Regions from separate parts of the Sodalis sp. RH24 genome, predicted to be linked through region 1. Evidence: predicted binding sites of a transcription regulator. Region 1 holds the regulator's gene; each other region holds the start of a gene.

Region 1 (7,430 bases):
TGACTATAATATCACTTCTTGATTTGTTGCGGACCGGGTAATTACATATGAATACAGATAATAGCGCAGTAACGCGGGAAACTTTCGACCAGGTTATTCTGCCGGTTTATGCACCGGCGCAGTTTATTCCGGTCCGGGGCAAGGGCAGCCGGGTATGGGACCAGGACGGAAAGGAATATATTGATTTCTCCGGCGGCATTGCCGTCACTGCGCTGGGACATTGCCACCCGGCGCTGGTCGCGGCGCTGAAAGCCCAGGGCGAAACCCTATGGCACACCAGCAACGTCTTTACCAACGAACCGGCGCTGCGCCTGGCGCGCAAGCTGATTAACGCCACCTTTGCCGACCGGGTGTTTTTTGCCAATTCGGGCGGCGAGGCCAATGAAGCGGCGTTTAAGCTGGCGCGTCACTACGCCATTACCCGCCACAGCCCCTATAAAACCAAAATCATCGCTTTTCATAACGCGTTCCACGGCCGCACGCTGTTTACCGTTACCGTGGGCGGGCAACCAAAATATTCCGACGGCTTCGGGCCAAAACCGGCGGATATCGTCCATGTGCCTTTTAACGATCTGGCGGCCGTCAAGGCGGTGATGGATGATCATACCTGCGCCGTGGTGGTGGAGCCGATTCAGGGTGAAGGGGGCATTATGCCCGCCACGCCGGAATTCCTGCAGGGCCTGCGCGATCTGTGCGACCAAAATCAGGCGCTGCTGGTGATGGACGAAGTGCAGTGCGGCATGGGGCGCACCGGCAAGCTGTTTACCTATATGCACTATGGCGTAACGCCGGATATTCTGACCACCGCCAAGGCGCTGGGCGGCGGTTTCCCCATCAGCGCCATGCTGACTACGGAAGAGATCGCCTCGGTGATGAAAGTGGGCACCCACGGCACCACCTATGGCGGCAATCCCCTGGCCTGCGCGGTATCCGAGGCGGCGCTGGATGTGATTAACCAGCCGGAAGTCCTGGCGGGCATTAACGAAAGGCACGATCGTTTCGTCAGCGCGCTCCAGGCGATTGACGACAAATATCAGGTATTTTCGGATGTGCGCGGCATGGGCCTGCTGCTGGGCGCCGAACTGCGGCCGCAGTTCCATGGCCGGGCGCGCGAGTTCCTGCACGCCAGCGCCGCGCAGGGCCTGATGATCCTCAACGCCGGTCCGGACGTCATCCGTTTCGCGCCGTCGCTGGTGGTGGAGTTCGCCGATATCGAACAGGGCATGGCCCGGTTTGAACAGGCGGTGGCGCAGGTTATCGCCGCCAAACCCTAAGGCGCGCGGCGGGAGACTAATGGCTTAACCGGCGCGCCAGCCAGTTGCCGTGCTGCGGCCGCTGGCGCCAGGCTACCGATGAAATCGTATGCATCACGCCCAGATGGAACAGAATACGCCGCAGATGGCGTTCCATCAGGGTGCCGGGCAGCTCCGGCGTTTCGCCGGCGGCATCCATCACCGGGCTGTCTGAGCTTGGGCCGTCATATTCCAGCCGTTGCTGGCAGCGCTGCAGCGCCACCTCGCAAGAGGCCAGGTACTTTTGCGCCAGCGTCGGCGTCAGCATGTAGTGATCCCGCGCCAGGATGGTCATGGCATTGATGTGCTCGACGATGAACTGGCTATGGGTCACCCATAAACGCATATCGGTCAGATAGCGCGAATTAAACGCCGGCTCCCGCATCGCCTGGCTAAGCGACGTAAACAGCGCGTTGTGCGCCTGGTTGACCTTCATGCGCGCGTAGGCCAGCGCCGCCGGCTCGGGGGCGGGTTGCAGCAGCAGTCGCAGCGCGTCCTGGTCCCGCTCCAGCGCCAGATGGGCGTTTTTGCGCAGCATACCGCTTTGCCACTGCGGCCATAACCACAGCATGCCGCCGAACGCCAGCATACAGCCGATCAGCGTATCCACCAGCCTGGGCACCAGGAAATGCGCGCCGTTCAGCGACAGTAGCTGCAACGTATACACCGCGGTCACCGTCATGCCGATCATCGCCAGGCCGTAATTTTTGCGCAACACCAGGTAAGACGCCAGCGTCAGGAACAACATGCACAGCAATACCGTGCCGTCGCTCAGCCTGAATTGCAGCGTGCCGGCGGCAATCACCAACCCCGCCAACGTGCCCAGGGCCCGATGCTGGATCCGCACCCGGGTGGCGTTATAGCCGTTCTGGCTGACAAACATCACCGTCATTAAAATCCAGTAGGGTTTGGGGAGATCCAATACCAGCCCCAGGCTGCTGCCGATGGCCAGCATAATCCCAAGCCTTGCCGCGCTGCGCAGCGCCATGGATTTAAAGGAACAGTAGCTGACCAGCGCATGCCAAAACGACAGCCGCTGCTGGTTGTCGGCCATCAGGTCGCGGCGGTAAAGCGGGCGCTGGGTACGCAGCAGCCGGGCGATACGGCTGAAATGGTAATAACAAAACTGTCCGACCGGATTATCCGGATGCCGGTCGGCAATTTTTTCCAGGGCCGACAGCGCGGTGGCCATGTTAAAACGCCCCGGCTGCCGGTGATAGAGAATATCATCCGCCAGTACCCGCAACCGCGCGGCAATCAGCCGGGCGTTATAGCGGATAACCGCCTCGGCGTGGCTTTGCGCCACCAGTTTTTGTACTTCGTCCGGCTGGTGCAGGCTGACGGCGATATGCTCCTGCAAATCCAGCGCCACCTGGAAAGAACGCAGCAGGCGTTTGTACTGCAGCTGATCATTGGCCGACAGCATATAAAGCTGCTGGTATACCTGGGCAATCAGATCAATCACCGCCTGCTGGCGGGCAAACAGCGGCGGCAGGGCGGTTTCCGGATCGGTATGCTGTGTCAGCAGGGTATATTTCGCCTCGATATAATCCGCCAGCTCCCGATACAGCAGGCTAAGCGATTCCCGCATCGGCTGCTCCTTCCACAACCGGAACCACAGGGCGTTGAACAGCCCGTACCAGGCGGTGCCGGCAATATACAGCAGCGGCGGCACGGCGGGCGGCACATTGCCGGCCAGCCCCAGGGTAAAGATGGCGGCGATAAGCGCGGCGGGCAATAAACGGCCGTGCAGCGGGCTGATTTCACCGGTAACGCCGAACAGCAGCGCCAGGCCGAGCATCACCAAGGGCAACGGCACCGGCACGGCCAACAGCACCTGGATCAGCACGCTGCTCAGCGCGAACAGCACGCCGCCGACGGCCAGTCGCTTGAAAAACCGTTTATGCAGGGTATCGAGGCCGGCGATATTGCAGCAGGCAGGGACCAACGAAAACAGCAGGCCGTTTTGCAAGCTGCCGAATAACAGGCCGGCGGCCACCGGCAGGCATAGCACGATGGTTTGCCGCAGGGCATAGTTTACTTCAGGGTGGTAGATTAACCGGCGCCACATACTGTCAGCAAAAAAAGCGTGGTACGAAGCACCACGCCTGTATAACGGGGCTATCAGCGCGTGCCGTAAACAACAATGGTTTTACCGTGCGCGGATATAAGATTTTGATCTTCGAGCATTTTAAGAATACGTCCTACCGTCTCGCGGGAACAGCCGACAATCTGGCCGATTTCCTGACGGGTGATTTTTATCTGCATGCCGTCGGGGTGGGTCATGGCGTCGGGTTGTTTCGCCAGGTTCAACAGGGTTTGCGCTATGCGTCCGGTAACGTCCAGGAATGCCAGGTTGCCGACTTTTTCCGACGTTACCTGTAAACGACTGGCCATTTGCGCCGACAGGCGCATCAGGATATCCGGATTCACCTGAATCAGCTGCCGGAATTTTTTATACGAAATCTCGGCGACTTCACAGGCGGTTTTCGCCCGTACCCAGGCACTGCGTTCCTGACCTTCCTCGAATAGGCCGAGCTCACCGATGAAATCTCCCTGGTTAAGATAGGAGAGAATCATCTCTTTGCCTTCTTCATCCTTAATCAGCACCGCCACGGCGCCCTTAACGATGTAGTAAAGCGTTTCAGCCTTTTCACCCTGATGTATAAGTGTACTCTTCGATGGATACTTATGAATATGGCAATGAGACAGGAACCATTCGAGAGTCGGGTCTGTTTGCGGTTTGCCGAGAACCATTCGCTGTTATCCTCTTTTGTCATCGCTATCCCAGGTTCGGGACATCGTATTCCCTGTTACGGCGCTTGTATTATTCACTCTGACTCCGCGTTTAAACGGAGCGACGTAAGGGAACTTATTAGGGTCTGGTAATGTGATGTTCCGATCGATCTCTTGCCCTTTCATTATCATGAGGCCGATCCAGCCTTGTTTTTAGCATAGGTTTGAAGCAGTGTCTTCTGTTGTCTTGCTTCAGCATGAAGTATGTTCAGTAACATTGCCAGTTTTCCAACAAAAATGTAGTCTGCTGGAAAGCTTTTCATCAGGAGTATCATAATGCAGGCACGGGTCAAATGGGTAGAAGGGTTGTCTTTCATGGGCGAATCCGCCTCGGGCCACCAGGTTTTGATGGATGGGAACGCGGGCGAAAAAGCGCCCAGCCCAATGGAAATGGTATTGATGTCGGTCGGCGGCTGCAGCGCCATTGATGTGGTATCGATTTTACACAAAGCGCGGCAGGACGTCCGGGACTGCGAGGTCAAACTCACCTCCGAGCGCCGCGACGAGGCGCCGCGCCTGTTTACCCATATCAACCTGCATTTTATCGTCACCGGCGCCGGGCTGACCGACAAGGCGGTGGAGCGGGCGGTGACGCTATCGGCGGAAAAATACTGCTCGGTCTCACTGATGCTCGGCGCGTCGGTCAATATGACCCACAGCTTTGAAGTGCGCGACGAACACCACGCCCCCGCCGCCTAACCGGCCCGCCAACACCGCACTCAAACCCGGCGTGTTCAAGGGAGAGCGCGCCAATGGGGTCGAATCGGGCATGGTTTCTCTGCCCGACCGAGCGCCCCATGGCACGGTATGCCCGCCAACACCGCACTCAAACCCGGCGTGTTCAAGGGAGAGCATGCCGATGGGGTCGAATCGGGCGTGGTGTTCCCGCCCGACCGAGCGCCCCACGGTATGCTAGGCCCGCCAACACCGCAGCGAATCCTGGCGTGTTCAAGGGAGAGCATGCCGATGGGGTCGAATCGGGCGTGGTGTTCCCGCCCGACCGAGCGCCCCACGGTATGCTAGGCCCGCCAACACCGCAGCGAATCCTGGCGTGTTCAAGGGAAAGCATGCCGATGGGGTCGAATCGGGCGTGGTGTTCCCGCCCGAGGCCTCGAGTTTACTTAATTTCCTTTCCTTCCAGCAACTGCTGTACCAGCGGCCCCATAATCAGCTCCATCGCCAGCCCCATCTTGCCCCCGGGCACCACCAGCGTATTAATATTGGAAATAAAGGAGCCTTGCAGCATCGCCAGCAGATAAGGCAGGTCGATATGCGCCAGGCTACGGAAATGAATAACGACAAAACTTTCGTCAAGTGAGGGAATCGCCTTGGCGGCGAAAGGGTTCGACGTGTCGACGGTCGGCACCCGCTGGAAATTGATATGGGTGCGGGAAAACTGCGGCGTGATGTAGTTAATATAATCCTCCATCGACCTCACCACCGAATCCATCACCGCCTCGCGCGAATGCCCCCGCTCGCCGGTATCGCGCACCAGTTTCTGGATCCACTCCAGGTTGACGATGGGCACCACGCCCACCAGCAAATCCACGTGCTTCGCCACGTCATGGCTATCGGTTACCACGCCGCCGTGCAGCCCCTCGTAAAATAACACGTCCGTCGGTTCCGGCAACGCCTGCCAGGGCGTAAAGGTACCGGGGATCTGGTTATACGGCACCGCCTCGTCATACGTATGCAGATATTTACGCGACTGACCGCGGCCGGTATCGCCATACTGATGAAACGTATGCTCCAGCAGGCCAAAGTTATTGGCGTCCGGACCAAAGTAGCTGATATGGCGCCCTAAATCCCGCGCCTTGCGGATCGCCATATCCATTTCCGGCCGGGTAAAGTGATGAAAGCTGTCACCCTCCAGTTCGGCGGCGTGGATATTCAACTGCTGGAATATTTTACGAAACGCCAGGCTGGTGGTGGTGGTGCCCGCACCGCTGGAACCGGTAACGGCAATAATGGGGTGTTTTGTCGACATGGTAACCCTACGCTTGGTTGAATTGCGGCGTGAAGAAGTGCGCCCGGCATCAAGGCCCAGAAGTGAGTGTTAGCATATTTAGCGCTTAGGGGCCAGGGGCTTCGCTATTCGCCCGGCGTATCTCCGGCCTGGTCATTAAACCGGCCGCGCGGCATGATATTGATATTTTCATGCAGTTCCGACCAGACCACCACCGCCTCGCCGCTTATCAACTGGCGTTTTACATCCTCGACCTTTTGCGCCAGTGATTTCTCCTGCTCGCCATAATCGGTGCCCTCACGCAGTACAAAGGACTCGATCAGGTTATAGAGCGTGTCAGGATCGATTTGTTCCCAGGGAATAATCACGATATTGTGTCCCGATAGTCAATAAATCAAGGTGTTGAGTAAATTTCACCTGTTATGCCTTGTACATCCCCGTGCGCACTGGTAGCTTCATACGCGTTATTTTACGGGGAGCCGCCAAAACGTGGAACTGAGTCTTTTTCTGTCAATGCTGGGGTTTCTCTGGGTGGCCGCCATTACCCCTGGCCCTAATAATATGCTGCTTACCGCCTCGGGCGCCAATTTTGGCTTCTGGCGCTCGATGCCGCTGATGATCGGCATCATGCTCGGCATGCAATGTATCCTGCTGCTGGTGGCCTTCGGCATCGGCGGCCTGATCACGCTTTATCCGTCCCTGCATTTTATGCTGAAGGTGGCGGGCAGCCTTTACCTGCTGTGGCTGGCCTGGAAAATAGCCACCGCCGCCTATGAAAAACTGGAAACCGACGCGCCGCCCCCCCGGCCCATTCCCTTCTACCAGGGCGGCCTGCTGCAATTCCTTAATCCCAAGGCCTGGCTGATGGCGCTGGGCGCGGTGGCCAGCTTCAGCCTGAGCGGCAGCGCCTATATCACCTCCGTCGGCGCCATCAGCGTCGGCATCGTCAGCGTCAATATCGTCTCCGGCGTTATCTGGCTCGGCTTCGGCACCCTTATCGGCCGGCTGCTGCGCAGCAAACGCGCCTGGATCGCTTTTAACGTCGCCATGGGCCTGCTGACGGCGGCCTGCGTATTGCTGATCTGGCGCTGACGCGCTTATTGCGACTCGAACTCCCGGGTCAGGGTCTCCAACTGTTCCTGGGCGTCCAGCCACGCCATTTCCGCCTCTTCCAGCTGCGATTTAACCTTGGCCTGCTGTTGCAGGGCCAGGGCCAGGTCCGCTTTACGGCTGATATCATACAGCGCCGCGTCGGCCAGTCCGGCCTCGATGGCCGCCAGCTCCGCGCCACGTTTTTCCATTTGCTGTTCATAACGGGTAATGGACTTGCGCAACGGCTGGGTCTGATTGCGGAAATCCGCCTCGCGCCGCTTCTG
Region 2 (7,430 bases), 2.2 Mb from region 1:
GATAATTAATCTCGCTGCTGCGGCGGCGGAAGTCGCTGGGGCTGACCCCGACGCGTTTACGGAATACCCGCGAAAAATAGAGCTGGTCGTCATACCCCACCACGCGGCCGATGGTGGCGATGGATTCCTGCGTGGTCTGCAGCAGCAGTTTGGCGCGGATTACCCGCTGGTCCTCGCGCCAGCGCAGGATATTGATGCCAACCTGCTCGCGAAAGAGATGCGCCAGCCTGGAGGGGGATAAACAGACATGCCGCGCCACCTCGTCGATGCGCAGTTCGCCGGAGAGATTGCCGGTGATAAACTGGCAGGCCTCGATAATACGCGGATCCATGATTTTGCTTGGGCTTTGCGGGTCCTCCTCCATGGCGCGCAGCAGCATGCGTTCAAGCAGGTTCATGCCCAGTTCTTCCGAGAAACGGCGTCCGGAACGTTGGGTTTGCTCGATATTGGCCAGCAACCGGTCGAATTCGGTCAGCAGATTATCATTGCCGAGCCGCAGGCGGCCGACGTCATGGATTTTGCTGTGCCATTCCAGCCAGTCGGCCCAGTACGCACGCGGGCGAAAATACACCCAACGATGATACCAGCAGTCGCTGTCCGGGGAGCGGCCGTAATAATGGGCGGATTTGGGTGGAAACAGCAGCAGGTCGCCCGGATTACAGACGAAGGAACGCTCGCCTTCAAAAATCTTACCCTGCCCCTTGATGGTCAGGTTAAGAATATATCCCTTCATGCCGTCGGGCCGGTCGATGAAGAAGTCCAGCGGCCCGCCCGCTATAATCGGCGTCAGGCCGGCAACCAGATAGGCATTGAACATATAGCCCGGTAATAAGGGATTGGATTGCGTCTCGTGAGTCATTCGATGATACATCTCACCTCCGGACAGGTTGTCGTCTGATTGAGAATATCCTAAAGCGCGGACAATAGCGTGCCAGGGTCGTAAAACTGTGAGCGGGCCGGCCGCGATGCGACCGGTCCGCGTCGGTTTATACCGTACGTTTGGCTTTTTGTTTGTAGCGGTCGAAAATCACCGCCGCCAGCAGGATGACCCCACGCACCACGTATTGCGAGAACGGCGAAATATTCAGCAGATTCATGGCGTTTTCCACGGTGCCGAGGATCAGCACCCCGGCCACCACATAGGAAATCTTGCCAATGCCGCCTTTCATCGATACCCCGCCCAGCACGCAGGCGGAGATGACGATCAGCTCATAACCCAATGAGGTCATGGGCTGGCCGCTGGTCATACGCGAGGCGAGGATAATACCGGCCACCGCCGACACCAGTCCGGACAGGATAAAAATAATGATCTTGGTGCGCACCACCGGCACCCCCGCCAGCCGGGCGGCTTCTTCATTACCGCCAATGGCCAGCGTGTTGCGCCCGAAGGTGGTTCTGTTGAGCAGGAAACCAAAGATGGCCATGCACAGCGCCATGATCCAGATGGGCGCGGGCAGGCCCAGCCAGTTGGCGTAGCCCAGCACGAAAAAGCGTTCATCTTCGATGCCCACCGCTTTACCATCAGAAATAATATACGCCAGACCGCGCACGATTTGCATGGTGGCCAGGGTGGTTATCAGGGCATTGATTTTCAGCTTGGCGATAACAAAACCGTTGACCAGGCCGCACAGTACGCCAAGCACCAGTCCCGCCGCCACGCCGAGCCACAGGCTTTCGGTTGAGTTGATGACCACGGCGGTGGTGACGCCGGCACAGGCGATAACCGAGGCGACCGACAAATCGAAATCGCCGGAAGCCAGGCAAAACAGCATGCCGCAGGCGACGATACCGGACATGGAAATAGCCAGGCCGAGGCCCTTCATATTGATAAAACTGGCAAAGTTCGGCACAAAAAACGAGCAGGCGATAAACAGCACCACGAACACCACCAGCATGCCAAAATTATCCCAGACGCGGCCAAAGCCCAGCGTTTTTTTCGCTTTCGGGGAGGGGGTAGTAACAGTCGACATCTTAGACTCCTTCACAATCAGGCAACCGCGTCAGCGGGGCTGGTATCGGTTGTGTGCAACATTGCCAGACTTAACGCTTTCTGTTCAGTGGCATCGGTGTGGGTGAGCTCGCCGGAAATGGCGCCTTCGCGCATCACCACGATCCTGTCGGCCAGCCCCAGGACTTCAGGCAGATCGCTTGAGGCGAACAGCACGGCGATACCGCGTTTGGCCAGCTCATATATCACGTGGTAAATTTCGTGCTTGGCGCCGACATCGATTCCTCGCGTCGGTTCGTCGAGCATGATGACTTTCATATCCTCCGACAGCCAGCGGCCGAGAATGGCTTTTTGCTGGTTGCCGCCGGACAGGTTCATGATCAGTTGCTCGGCGGAGGGCGTCTTGATATTCAGGGAGCGGATATGTTCCTCGGCGTTTTCCTTTTCCCAGCGGTCGTTAATCAGGAAACCGGCCTTGATGGTCTTGCGCCGGGCGCTGATATTGATATTTTCCCTTACCGAATGCACCGGTATCAGGCCGTCGGCTTTGCGATCTTCCGGACACAGCAGCAACCCTTCGCGGATGGCGTCGATGGGCGAGCGGATATTAAGCGGCTTGCCGTCCAGCAGCAACTGCCCGCCGGTAATCAGCGTACCGCCGAACAGCCCCTTCATCAGTTCGCTGCGTCCCGCGCCCACCAGGCCGAACAGGCCGACGATTTCACCGGCGTGCACCGACAGCGTAATCGGCGTTTTCACGCCAGCGGCCTTGATGCTGTCCAGCTGCAGCCGTACCGCGCCATGATCGCGCGGCTGGTAACCGTAGATATCACCGAGATTGCGTCCCACCATGGCCTGCACCAGCTTGGTGTGATCGACCTGGGTCATATCGTCGAACGTGCGGACGTACTTGCCGTCCTTGAATACCGTGATGGCATCGCCGAGGGTAAAAATCTCCTCCATGCGGTGCGACACGTAGAGTATTACCCTGCCCTCGGCCCGCAGTTCGCGGATCACCCGGAAAAGCTGTTCGATTTCACGCGCCGACAGCGAACTGGTCGGCTCGTCAAAGGCAATAATTTTAGCATTGCGGGTCAGCGCCTTGGCGATTTCCACCATCTGCCACTGGGCGATGGACAAATATTTGAGCGGTGTGTCCGGCGCGATATCCAGCCCCAGGTGTTCCAACTGCAGTTTGGTTTCATAATGCAGGATGGCGCGGTTAACCATGCCGTATTTATTGGGCAACTGGCCGAGGTAGATATTTTCCGCCACGGTCATTTCCGGCACCAGGTGCAACTCCTGGTAGATAATGGCGACGCCGGCATCCAGCGCATCGGCGGTGGAATTAAAATGGACCGGCTGGCCTTTGATAAGGATTTCACCCTGGGTCGGCGTATAGCTGCCGCTGAGAATTTTCAGCAACGTGGATTTGCCGGCGCCGTTCTCGCCCATCAGGGCGTGGATCTGGCCCGGATAGCAGTCAAAACTGATATCATCCAGCGCCTTTACGCCGGGAAACGTTTTTCCGATGCCGCGAAACGACAGATAGGGTGTCTGAATTGTCATGAACACATCCTCGCGTTAACTGATACGAACGGTGCGCCGGCAATCCCACGGCTGTAACCATCAGGGGTCTTGGCTGACACGTGCACATCCTCTTGATGAATGACATCGTCATGGACAGGGACGGCGCATAGCCGTCCCGGGAAACAGGCGCCGCGGTTATTTACCGCCCAGCCCTTTCTTCGCCAATTCTTCTTTAAAGTTGTCGCGGGTAATGACCACCACATCGGTCACTTCGGTGAATTTGGGCGGTTCAACGCCTTTGGTTACCCAATCGTTAAGCATCTGGATGCTCTTGTAGCCGTGAACGTCCGGACTTGGCAGCAGAGACCCGTAGAAGCCGGTCGCATTGGCTTTGGAGAGTTCGCTTACCGCATCCACGCCGTTGATGCCGATGCCGATAACGTTGGGCGCCTTGAAGCCCTGGCCTTCGGTGGCGCGCACGCCGCCGAGCACGGTATTGTCGTTCATGCCGATGATCAGCCAGTTTTTCACGCCGGAATGCTGTACCAGCAGTGAGTTGGCGGCGTCAAAGGCGCCAGGGATATCGTTGGATTTCGTCGGGACGGTATAGATTTGTTTTGCCGGGAAACCGGCGGCTTTTAATGCGTCCATCGAACCGGTAGTGCGGCGGCGGGCGGTATCGAGCTCATCGGCGGTAATAGCCATGACGCCGGTGTCAGCCACGTTCCAGCCGCGCTTGTTCATTTCTTTCCACAGTTCCTGGCCCTGGCGTTCGCCAATCTTGGTGGCCGCCATCATGACCAGGGGAACGGTGTCCATCGGTTTGCCTTTGGCGGTGACGAACTGATCGTCAACGGCAATGACCTTCATATCATAGCTGCGGGCCTTGGCGACAATGGCCGAGCCCAGTTTTGGATCCGGGGTACAGATAACAAAACCCTTGGCGCCGCTTGCCGCCAGGCTGTCGATAGCGTTAAGGGTTTTCTCGCCATCGGGCACGGCGATTTTAATCACATCAAATCCCAGGTCCTTGCCGGCTTTATCGGCAAAACGCCATTCGGTCTGGAACCAGGGTTCTTCCGGCTGTTTAACCAGAAAACCCAGTTTCAGATTTTCCGCCATAGCCGATTGAGACATAACGGCAGCCAATCCGATTGCCGCCAGTGCCTTAGTGAATTTATGCATGTAACTCTCCGGTATTTTTTATCGCCTCGCTTCAAAATGCTGAAGCGTGTAAGCGTTATCAGTCGGGAAGATGAATCCGCTTGGAACGTCTAAGCGGCGGATTTATCGCCGTTAGTCCGACCAGGCCCTTTAGACGGGAGTAGTTTTAGCCTTAATGTGTTACTAAAATGTAGAGCGTTATCACAGTTCTCAATAACAGCTGATTTGTGCATAGATACAGCAAATTCCACCTCCCCGCGCGTTTTTGAACACCATCACATTTCAGCCATCAGCGACAGGAATGTGCATACTTCCAGCCAACCGCTCCTCACGGCCGGCTCAAAACCCCCTTATGGTTGTGCACATCATCCGTTTTCGGGTAAACAGGAGAGAACAGCATGAATGAAGAGGCCATCAGCCTCGGGCTTGATTTCGGCAGCGACTCGGTACGCGCCCTGGCGGTAGGATGCCAAAGCGGTAAAGAGCTGGCGACCGAAGTGGTCTGGTACCCGCGATGGCGCGAGGGCCAGTATTGCAAACCCGCGCACAATCAATTCCGCCATCATCCCAATGATTATCTTGAATCCATGGAACAGGCGATCCGCGCTGTGGTAAACGCCCTCACCCCGGCCCAGCGCCTGCGCGTCGCCGGCATCGGCGTCGATACCACCGGCAGTACCCCCGCCCCTATTGATGAGGAGGGCCGGATACTGGCATTGCGCCCGGAATTCGCCGACAACCCGAACGCCATGTTTATCCTGTGGAAGGATCATACCGCCATAGAAGAAGCCGAGGCGATAAACCGGCTGTGCCACGACGGCGCGCATCCGGATTACACGCGCTACATCGGCGGCGTGTACTCCTCTGAATGGTTCTGGGCCAAAATCCTGCATATTACCCGCCAGGACGCCCAGGTACGCCGGCAGGCGGTATCTTGGATTGAGCTTTGCGACTGGATACCGGCCGTGCTGTCCGGGACCACGCGGCCGCAGGACATCAAGCGCGGCCGCTGCGCCGCCGGACATAAATCCCTTTGGCATCCCGACTGGGGCGGCGTGCCGCCGCGAGACTTCCTTGAGGCGCTCGATCCGGTTCTGACCGAACGGCTGCAATATCCGCTCTTCACCGATACCTATACCGCGGAAGCGCCGGTCGGGCGCATCACCGCCGCATGGGCGCAGAAGCTTGGCTTGCCGGAGACCGTTACCATTGCCGGCGGCGCCTTCGACTGCCATATCGGCGCGGTGGGCGCCGGCGCGCAGCCCTATACCCTGGTTAAAGTCATCGGCACATCGACCTGCGATATCCTTATCGCCGACGAACAGCGTGTGGGCGATCGCACTATCGCCGGCATCTGCGGCCAGGTCGACGGCAGCGTGGTACCGGGATTTATCGGTCTCGAAGCCGGTCAGTCGGCCTTTGGCGACATTTATGCCTGGTTCGGACGTTTGCTGGGCTGGCCGCTGAAACAGGCGGTGCAACACAACCCGGCCCTGAAACCCGCTCTCGACGGTATCCAGGAACAGATGCTGAACGCGCTGGCGCAGGCCTGGGCCAGCGAACCGTCCCTTGAGCATCTGCCGGTGGTGCTGGACTGGTTCAACGGCCGGCGCACGCCTTACGCCAACCAGCGCCTGCAGGGCGTGATCACCGGCCTCAATCTGGGCACTGATGCGCCGGCGCTGTTCGGCGGACTGATTGCCGCCACCGCCTTCGGCGCCCGCGCCATCATGGAATGCTTTGAAACCCAGGGCATCCCGGTGGAAAACGTGCTGGTGATGGGCGGCATTGCCCGCAAATCGCCGATTATCATGCAGGTATGCGCGGATGTGATGAATCGTCCGCTGCAACTGGTGGCCTCCGATCAATGCTGCGCCCTCGGCGCGGCTATCTTCGGCGCGGTGGCGGCCGGCGTTTATCCGGATATCGCGGTGGCGCAGCAGGCCATGGCCAGTCGGATTGAACGCACCCTGCAGCCGGACCCGGCCAGGGTCGCGCAATTCGAGCGGCTCTACCAGCGCTATTTGGAATGGAGCGAGCTTGCGGAACCGGCTTACGCGGCGGCGGCGCACAGCGATCGCTGATTAATAATTTACCGGGCGGCACGCTACGCGCCCGCCCGGCCCCTCCCTTAAACGGAGACGCACAGGAGTCATCATGGATAATTTTAAGCAGCACGAAGTCTGGTTCGTCATCGGCAGTCAACATCTTTATGGCCCGGAAACCCTGCGCCAGGTCGCCGACCATGCACAAACGGTGGTCCAGGGTCTTAATAACGAGGCCGGCCTGCCGGTCAAGCTGGTCTTGAAACCTTTGGTCAAATCGCCCGATGAGATTCTCGCGCTGTGTCGTGAAGCCAATTACGATACCCACTGTATCGGCCTGCTCACCTGGCTGCATACGTTTTCACCCGCCAAGATGTGGATCGGCGGCCTGAGCATCCTCAACAAGCCCCTGCTGCAGTTCCATACCCAATATAACGCGCAGATCCCCTGGGAAACCATGGATATGGACTTTATGAACCTTAACCAGACCGCCCATGGCGGCCGCGAGTTCGGGTTTATCGGCGCACGCATGCACCTTAATCACCAGGTGGTGGTCGGCCACTGGCAGGATAAGCAGGCGCATCTGACCATCGCCAAATGGATGCGCGCCGCCGCCGCCAAACAGGAAAGCCAGCAGCTGATCGTCGCCCGTTTTGGCGACAATATGCGTGAAGTGGCGGTCACCGAAGGCAACAAGGTCGGCGCGCAGATCCAGTTCGGCTACTCGGTGACCGCGTACGGCC
Region 3 (7,430 bases), 1.7 Mb from region 1:
TGCTGGCCTATGCCGAGGATCCCTGCGGCGCCGAGCAGGGCTTTTCCGGCCGCGAGGTGATGGCGGAGTTCAAGCGCGCCACCGGCCTGCCCACCGCCACCAATATGATCGCCACCGACTGGCGGCAAATGGGGCATACCCTGGCGCTGCAATCGGTGGACATTCCCTTAGCCGATCCGCACTTCTGGACAATGCAGGGGTCGGTACGGGTGGCGCAGCTGTGCCACGAATGGGGCCTGACCTGGGGCTCGCATTCCAACAATCATTTCGATATTTCGCTGGCGATGTTCACCCACGTGGCGGCCGCCGCGCCGGGAAACATCACCGCCATCGATACCCACTGGATCTGGCAGGAAGGGGACCAGCGCCTGACCAGGGAGCCGCTGCAAATCGTCGGCGGTAAAGTCAAGGTGCCGGAAAAACCGGGGCTCGGTATTGAACTGGATAGGGATCAACTGATGAAGGGCAATGCGCTCTATCAGCAACATGGCCTTGGCGCGCGTGACGACGGCATCGCCATGCAATACCTGATCCCCAATTGGCGCTTCGATAATAAACGTCCGGCGCTGGTGCGCTAGCGCTGGGCGGCGCCCCGGTCCGCCTTGGGCGTGGGCGCCGTGGCGACAGCCGCAGGCTAATCCTGGGGTAAAAAAAAAGGCCGGGAGCGATTCCCGGCCAACCTATCAAAGTTCATTCACACATAGCAAAGGGTGGTTCAGTGGTGGTAAGGGTAATCAGGTCACCGGCGCCGGGTTGAATACCGACAGGGCGTTATGAATGCCCCATTGATCGGACCAGGTTTTTTTGCGGCCGCTGGCGATATCCAGGATCAGTTCAAACAATTGCCAGCCCACGTCTTCAATGGTTGCCCTGCCGGTGGCGATGGAACCGGCGCTGATATCCATCAAATCAAACCAGCGGTCGGCCAGCGCGTCGCGCGTCGCCATCTTGATCACCGGCACGGCCACCAAACCATAGGGTGTGCCGCGCCCGGTGGTAAATACCTGTATGGTGATGCCGGAGGCAAGCTGCTGGGTACCGCAAATAAAATCACTGGCGGGGGTGGCGGCGAAAATCAGCCCCTTTTTCGTCGGACGCTGGCCGGGGGAGAGCACCTCCACAATGGCGCTGGTGCCTGATTTGGCGATGGAACCGAGCGATTTCTCAACAATATTGGCCAAACCGCCTTTTTTATTGCCCGGGGTGGTATTGGCGCTGCGATCGCTTTTACCATCGTCAAGGTAATTATCATACCAGGCCATTTCCTCCAGCAACCGGCGTCCCACCTGTTCGTCAGCCGCCCGCGGCGTCAGCAGGTGGATGGCGTCGCGCACTTCGGTCACTTCCGAAAACATCACCGTCGCGCCGCAGCGCACCAGCAGATCGGAGGCAAAGCCCACCGCCGGATTGGCGGTTACGCCGGAGAACGCATCGCTGCCGCCGCACTGCGTGCCCACCACCAGATCGGATACCGGGCAGGTTTGACGCTGGCGGGTGTTCAGACGCTGCAGATGATCTTCCGCTACCTGCAGAATATCATCCACCATGGACTTGAAGCCCACGTGTTTTTCGTCCTGGAGACGGGTGATGCTCACCCCCGGGCGTTCCACCGCGATGGGAATTTGATCCTCGGTACCGGCCAGCAGGCGTTCGGGCGGCAATTTTTCGCAGCCCAGGCCGATCACCATGATTTCGCCGCCGAAATTCGGGTTGAGGGAGATATTATGGATGGTGCGAATCGGCACCACCGCGGCGGGCGCATTAATGGCCACGCCGCAGCCGTACAGATGGCTTAGCCCGACCACGCCGTCGACGTTGGGGTATTTTGGCAACAGATCGCGTTCAATCAGTTTCACCACGTATTCAACCACGCCGGCCACGCATTGTACGCTGGTGGTAATGCCCAGCAGGTTTTTAGTGCCGACGCTGCCGTCGGCATTCCGGTATCCTTCGAAGGTATAGCCCTCCAGCGGCGGCAACGTCGGCGGGACCTTGGTGGCCAGCGGCAGGGTTTCCAGCGCCGGGGCCTTGGGCATCTCGACCAGCGATTCATCAATCCAGCTGCCCTGTTTGATTTCACGCAAGGCATAGCCAATCACTTCGCCATAACGGACGATATCGCCGCCGATAGCGATATCGCGCAGGGCGACTTTATGCCCTTGCGGAACATGCTCGATTAATTTCAAGCCGTCCGCGAATTGAGTGCCGGCCGGCAAACCATTATTGTTCACGATAATCGCGACGTTATCGTCGACGTGAACTTTGATATACAATGCCTTTTCCGCATTGGTCATTATTGTTGATGACATAAACGTCTCCGCAAATACTAATCTGTTGTTATAACCCGAACCAGCGTTCAGCCAGGATAACAATACGGGTGATGAGGATATTATATGCGGAATAGGGGCACTTCTCATTGTGCAAATGCACGATTTTATAGCGGCTATACCCGGGATTTATTTGTCATATGTTCAGTATAATGTGATAAAGGTCACCCTTCATTCGCGGCAGAATCCACGCCAAAAAATAACGTGACGACCGTCGTGCTTTCACGTGCTCATGTCCAAAAAATCGGTTATTTTAGGCTTAATTGTTGTGCTTATGCACAGTGCCATTTTTCACGATGGTTTTTATACTATGCAGGTCAGTTAAATAAGACACCAACCGGCCTACCGGTGAAATAAAAAGACTCTTACGAGAAAATATTAACTCACGATAAAAAAGCGCAACGCAAAAAATAGTGTGGTAATGATTTTTTGTGTTCCCGAAGTTTATCGCCTGATTAGAGCGTATTCAATGAGCACGACACCTCTGGTTTCAAGTAGAACAAAAACACATGTTCGTTATGTGATTTTATTAATTATCTTCCTGGTCACCGCGGTTAACTACGCCGATCGGGCAACCCTGTCCATTGCCGGTTCCGATGTCGCCAAGACGCTGGGGCTGGACGCCGGGCAAATGGGGCAGATATTCGCCGCGTTTGGCTGGGCTTACCTTATTATGCAAATTCCCGGCGGCTGGCTGCTGGACCGTTTCGGGTCCAAACGCGTTTATACCTACAGCCTGTTTTTCTGGTCGCTGTTTACGCTGCTGCAGGGATTCGTCGGCTTTTTCCCGGTGGCTTACGCGGCGATGACGCTGTTTATCCTGCGCTTTATGCTGGGTTTCTCCGAGGCGCCGTCTTTCCCGGCCAATGCGCGCATCGTCGCCGCCTGGTTCCCCACCATTGAACGCGGCACCGCGTCGGCGATTTTTAACTCGGCGCAGTATTTCGCCCTGGCGATATTTTCTCCCATCCTGGGCTGGCTGACCTATGCCTGGGGATGGGAACATGTCTTCACCGTCATGGGCGTGCTGGGTTTCATCATGACGATGGTGTGGATCAAATATATTCAAAACCCGAATAAACACCCCCGCGTTTCGCAGCAGGAGCTGGATTACATCGCCGCCGGCGGCGCCATGGTCGATATGGACACGCCGAGAGACGGTAAAAAAGACGGCCCGCGCTGGGATTATGTCAAACAGATGCTGACCAACCGCATGATGCTCGGCGTATTTTTCGGCCAGTATTTCATCAACAGTATTACTTGGTTCTTCCTGACCTGGTTCCCGATTTACCTGGTGCAGGATAAGGGCATGTCCATCCTGAAAGTGGGCCTGATTGCCTCGATCCCGGCGTTGTTCGGTTTTGCCGGCGGCGTCCTGGGCGGCGTGGTTTCCGATATTCTGATCAAGCGCGGCCACTCGCTGACCGTGGCACGTAAGATACCGATCGTCGTGGGCATGCTGCTGGCCACCAGCATTATCCTGTGCAACTACACCAACAATACGGTCATCGTGGTGGCGCTGATGGCGCTGGCGTTCTTCGGCAAAGGCTTCGGCGCCCTGGGCTGGCCGGTGATTTCCGATACCGCGCCGAAAGAAGTGATCGGCCTGTGCGGCGGCATATTCAATGTGTTCGGCAACGTGGCTTCCATCGTTACGCCGCTGGCTATCGGTTATATGGTCAAGGAATTGCATTCATTCAACGCCGCGCTGATCTTTGTCGGCTGTTCCGCCCTGGCGGCCATGCTGTGCTACCTGGTGGTGGTCGGCGAAATCAAGCGACTGGTGCTGGTTAAATCCTGATATCGCGGGCCCGGCGTTTTGGGGCCCGCTACTTTCTGTTTCATTGCATAGAGGTAAATTATGAACACTCCACTACTGCCTAACCGTTTTCGCCAGGGGTTACTTCAGGGGGAAACCCAGATTGGGTGCTGGTGCGCGCTGGCAAATCCCATTACCACGGAAGTGTTGGGCCTGGCGGGATTCGACTGGCTGGTACTGGACGGTGAGCACGCACCTAATGACGTCGGCACGTTTGTTCCGCAGTTGATGGCGCTTAAGGGCAGCCACAGCGCGCCGGTGGTGCGTCCGCCAACCAATGAGCCGGTGATTATCAAACGCCTGCTGGATATTGGTTTTTATAATTTCCTGATCCCGTTTGTCGAAACCGAAGAGCAGGCCCTGCGCGCGGTATCCTCCACCCGGTATCCACCCGCCGGCATCCGCGGCGTGTCGGTTTCCCATCGTTCCAATATGTTTGGCACCGTGCCGGACTATAACGCCACCATCAATGACAATATCACCGTGCTGGTGCAGATCGAAAGCCAGGAAGGCGTGGACAATATCGACGCCATCGCCGCTGTGGACGGCGTCGACGGTATCTTTGTCGGCCCGGGCGATTTGTCCGCGGCGCTGGGTTACCTGGGACAGCCGGGCCATGAAGCGGTGCAAAGCGTCATCCGCCATATTTTTGCCCGCGCCAAGGCCCATGGCAAGCCGAGCGGCATCCTGGCGCCGGTGGAAGCCGACGCCCGCCGTTATCTGGAGTGGGGCGCCACCTTCGTTGCGGTCGGCAGCGATCTCGGCGTATTCCGCGGCGGCACCCAGGCGCTGGCCGACAAATTTAAAAAATAACTGACATGGCGCGTCTGACGCGCCCTACACTTTTTATAGCAAGCGTTAAGAGGTAATAGTAATGAAAATTGGATTTATTGGCTTGGGCATCATGGGAAAACCAATGAGCAAAAACCTGCTGAAAGCGGGTTACTCATTAGTGGTACTGGATCGCAATACCGAAGCGGTAGCGGAAGTGGTTGCGGCCGGAGCCACCTCAGCCGACACGGCGAAGGCCGTGGCCGAACAAACCGATATCATTATCACCATGCTGCCGAACTCTCCGCATGTTAAAGAAGTGGTGCTGGGTGAAAACGGCGTGGTAGAAGGCGCCAAAGCCGGTACCCTGGTCATTGATATGAGCTCCATCGCGCCGTTGGCCAGCCGCGAAATCGCCGCCGCCCTGGCGGAAAAAGGCATCGACATGCTTGATGCCCCGGTCAGCGGCGGCGAGCCCAAAGCCATCGAAGGCACCCTGTCCGTGATGGTCGGCGGTGATAAGGCTTTATTCGACAAGAGCTTTGAACTGCTGAAGGCCATGGCGGCTTCCGTGGTGCATACCGGTGATATCGGCGCCGGTAACGTCACTAAACTGGCCAACCAGGTGATCGTGGCGCTGAATATCGCCGCCATGTCGGAAGCGCTGGTGCTGGCAACCAAGGCCGGCGTCGACCCGGAAAAAGTATTCCAGGCCATTCGCGGCGGACTGGCGGGCAGCACGGTGCTGGAAGCCAAGGCGCCGATGGTATTGGATCGCAACTTCAAGCCGGGTTTCCGCATTGACTTGCATATCAAGGATCTGGCCAATGCCCTGGATACGTCGCATGGCGTCGGCGCGCAACTGCCGTTAACCGCGGTGGTAATGGAAATGATGCAGGCCCTGAAGCAAGACGATTTGGGCAATGCGGATCACAGCGCCCTGGCTTGTTATTATGAAAAATTGGCCAAGATTGAAGTTAAGCGGCAATAAATTGGTCGGGCGCCGGACCGGCGCCCTGCGAGGCGGCAAAATAGCTATTTTGCCGGCTTCAGCTCAACAGGCGCAGGTAGTCTATGAAGATAGTAATCGCACCGGATTCTTACAAAGAAAGTTTGTCTGCCTTGGAGGTCGCAACGCAGATCGAACAGGGATTTCGTGACGTGTTTCCCGATGCCCATTACGTCAAATTGCCGGTGGCGGATGGCGGTGAGGGCACCGTGGAGGCCATGGTGGCGGCCACCGGGGGAGAAATCGTCAAGGTCAGGGTCACCGGCCCCCTTGGCGACCAGGTGGACGGCTTTTTCGGCCTGTCCGGCGATAAACAAACCGCGTTTATCGAAATGGCCGCCGCCAGCGGGCTGGAATTGGTGCGCGCCTGCGACCGCAATCCGCTGTTAACCACCTCTTTCGGCACCGGCGAGCTGATCCGCTGCGCACTGGATCACGGCGTTAAACATTGCATTATCGGCATCGGCGGCAGCGCCACCAACGACGGCGGCGCCGGCATGGTGCAGGCGCTGGGCGGCGGGCTGCTCGACGCGCAGGGTCAACAGATCGGTTACGGCGGCGGCGAGCTGGATAAGCTGGCGCGTATCGATATTACCCATCTGGATCCGCGCATCAGGGAATGCCGTTTCGAGGTGGCCTGCGACGTCACCAATCCCCTGACCGGCGATGAGGGCGCCACGGCGATATTCGGCCCGCAGAAAGGCGCGACGCCTGCCATGATCCGGCAACTTGACGCCTCGCTTGGGCATTATGCCGCCATTATCAAACGCGATTTGGATAAAGATGTCGAACATATCCCCGGCGCGGGCGCGGCCGGCGGCATGGGCGCCGGTTTACAGGCGTTTTGCGGCGCGGAGCTGCGCAAAGGTATCGAAATCGTTACCGAGGCGCTGGGACTGGATGCCCTGGTCAGGGACGCTACCCTGGTGATCACCGGGGAAGGGCGCATCGACAGCCAGACCATCCACGGTAAAGTGCCGATTGGGGTGGCGCTGGTCGCCAAACGCTATAACAAGCCGGTGATCGGCATCGCCGGCAGCCTGACCGCCGACGTGGGGGTGGTGCATCAGCACGGCCTGGACGCGGTGTTCAGCGTGTTATATGAAATCTGCACGCTGGAGGACGCGCTGGAAAACGCCGCCGCCAATGTGCGCATGACCGCGCGCAATATCGCGGCTACCATCAAGCTGGCCCGCGAGATGGCCTGATTTACAAGACGCCGGCTAAACGCCGGGGTAAAGGGTGGCGCAGCTTCACGGCGGCCACTCTTTTTTTTTGCGCGGCCTGGCCGGCGACGCCTAAGCCGTAAGAAAAGGCGCGGACGCCAGGGTGACATTTTCAATTTCATCCAGCATTTCCAGCCACTCCGGCTCTAGCGCCGCCAGCGGCGCGCCCGCGCGCAGTTGGCGTTCGATATCGGCGCAGAGCCGCCTGAGCCTGGGCACGCCGCTGTAGCTGCAACTGCCGTGCAGTTTGTGCACCAGCTCACCGATATGCGGGTCCT

The links. The regulator CRP, encoded in region 1, controls carbon source genes, mostly activating them, when cyclic AMP is high. The targets are predictions, from matches to a motif close to ATGTGANNNNNNTCACAT.
Region 2: ACL2XG_RS03475 (arabinose ABC transporter substrate-binding protein) is a predicted target of CRP. The motif match lies at 4,906-4,923, and genes of this name have one in related genera.
Region 3: garD (galactarate dehydratase) is a predicted target of CRP. The motif match lies at 2,480-2,497, and genes of this name have one in related genera.

What each region holds. Positions count from the first base shown of each region.
Region 1 covers NZ_CP178729.1:4,092,494-4,099,923, forward strand. The annotation lists gene argD (bifunctional acetylornithine/succinyldiaminopimelate transaminase) at 48-1,274, shown strand; gene ACL2XG_RS18450 (YccS/YhfK family putative transporter) at 1,291-3,363, opposite strand; gene crp (cAMP-activated global transcriptional regulator CRP) at 3,417-4,049, opposite strand; gene ACL2XG_RS18460 (hypothetical protein) at 4,217-4,405, opposite strand; gene ACL2XG_RS18465 (OsmC family protein) at 4,365-4,787, shown strand; gene ACL2XG_RS18470 (phosphoribulokinase) at 5,206-6,075, opposite strand; gene ACL2XG_RS18475 (YheU family protein) at 6,180-6,422, opposite strand; gene ACL2XG_RS18480 (LysE family translocator) at 6,544-7,146, shown strand; gene ACL2XG_RS18485 (ABC transporter ATP-binding protein) at 7,152-7,430, opposite strand, start outside.
Region 2 covers NZ_CP178729.1:767,063-774,492, reverse strand. The annotation lists gene araC (arabinose operon transcriptional regulator AraC) at 1-871, opposite strand, end outside; gene araH (L-arabinose ABC transporter permease AraH) at 987-1,970, opposite strand; gene araG (L-arabinose ABC transporter ATP-binding protein AraG) at 1,988-3,517, opposite strand; gene ACL2XG_RS03475 (arabinose ABC transporter substrate-binding protein) at 3,674-4,663, opposite strand; gene ACL2XG_RS03470 (ribulokinase) at 5,041-6,726, shown strand; gene araA (L-arabinose isomerase) at 6,800-7,430, shown strand, end outside.
Region 3 covers NZ_CP178729.1:2,399,617-2,407,046, reverse strand. The annotation lists gene gudD (glucarate dehydratase) at 1-578, shown strand, start outside; gene garD (galactarate dehydratase) at 735-2,309, opposite strand; gene ACL2XG_RS11090 (MFS transporter) at 2,797-4,128, shown strand; gene garL (2-dehydro-3-deoxyglucarate aldolase) at 4,189-4,959, shown strand; gene garR (2-hydroxy-3-oxopropionate reductase) at 5,015-5,908, shown strand; gene ACL2XG_RS11075 (glycerate kinase) at 5,992-7,134, shown strand; gene barA (two-component sensor histidine kinase BarA) at 7,225-7,430, opposite strand, start outside.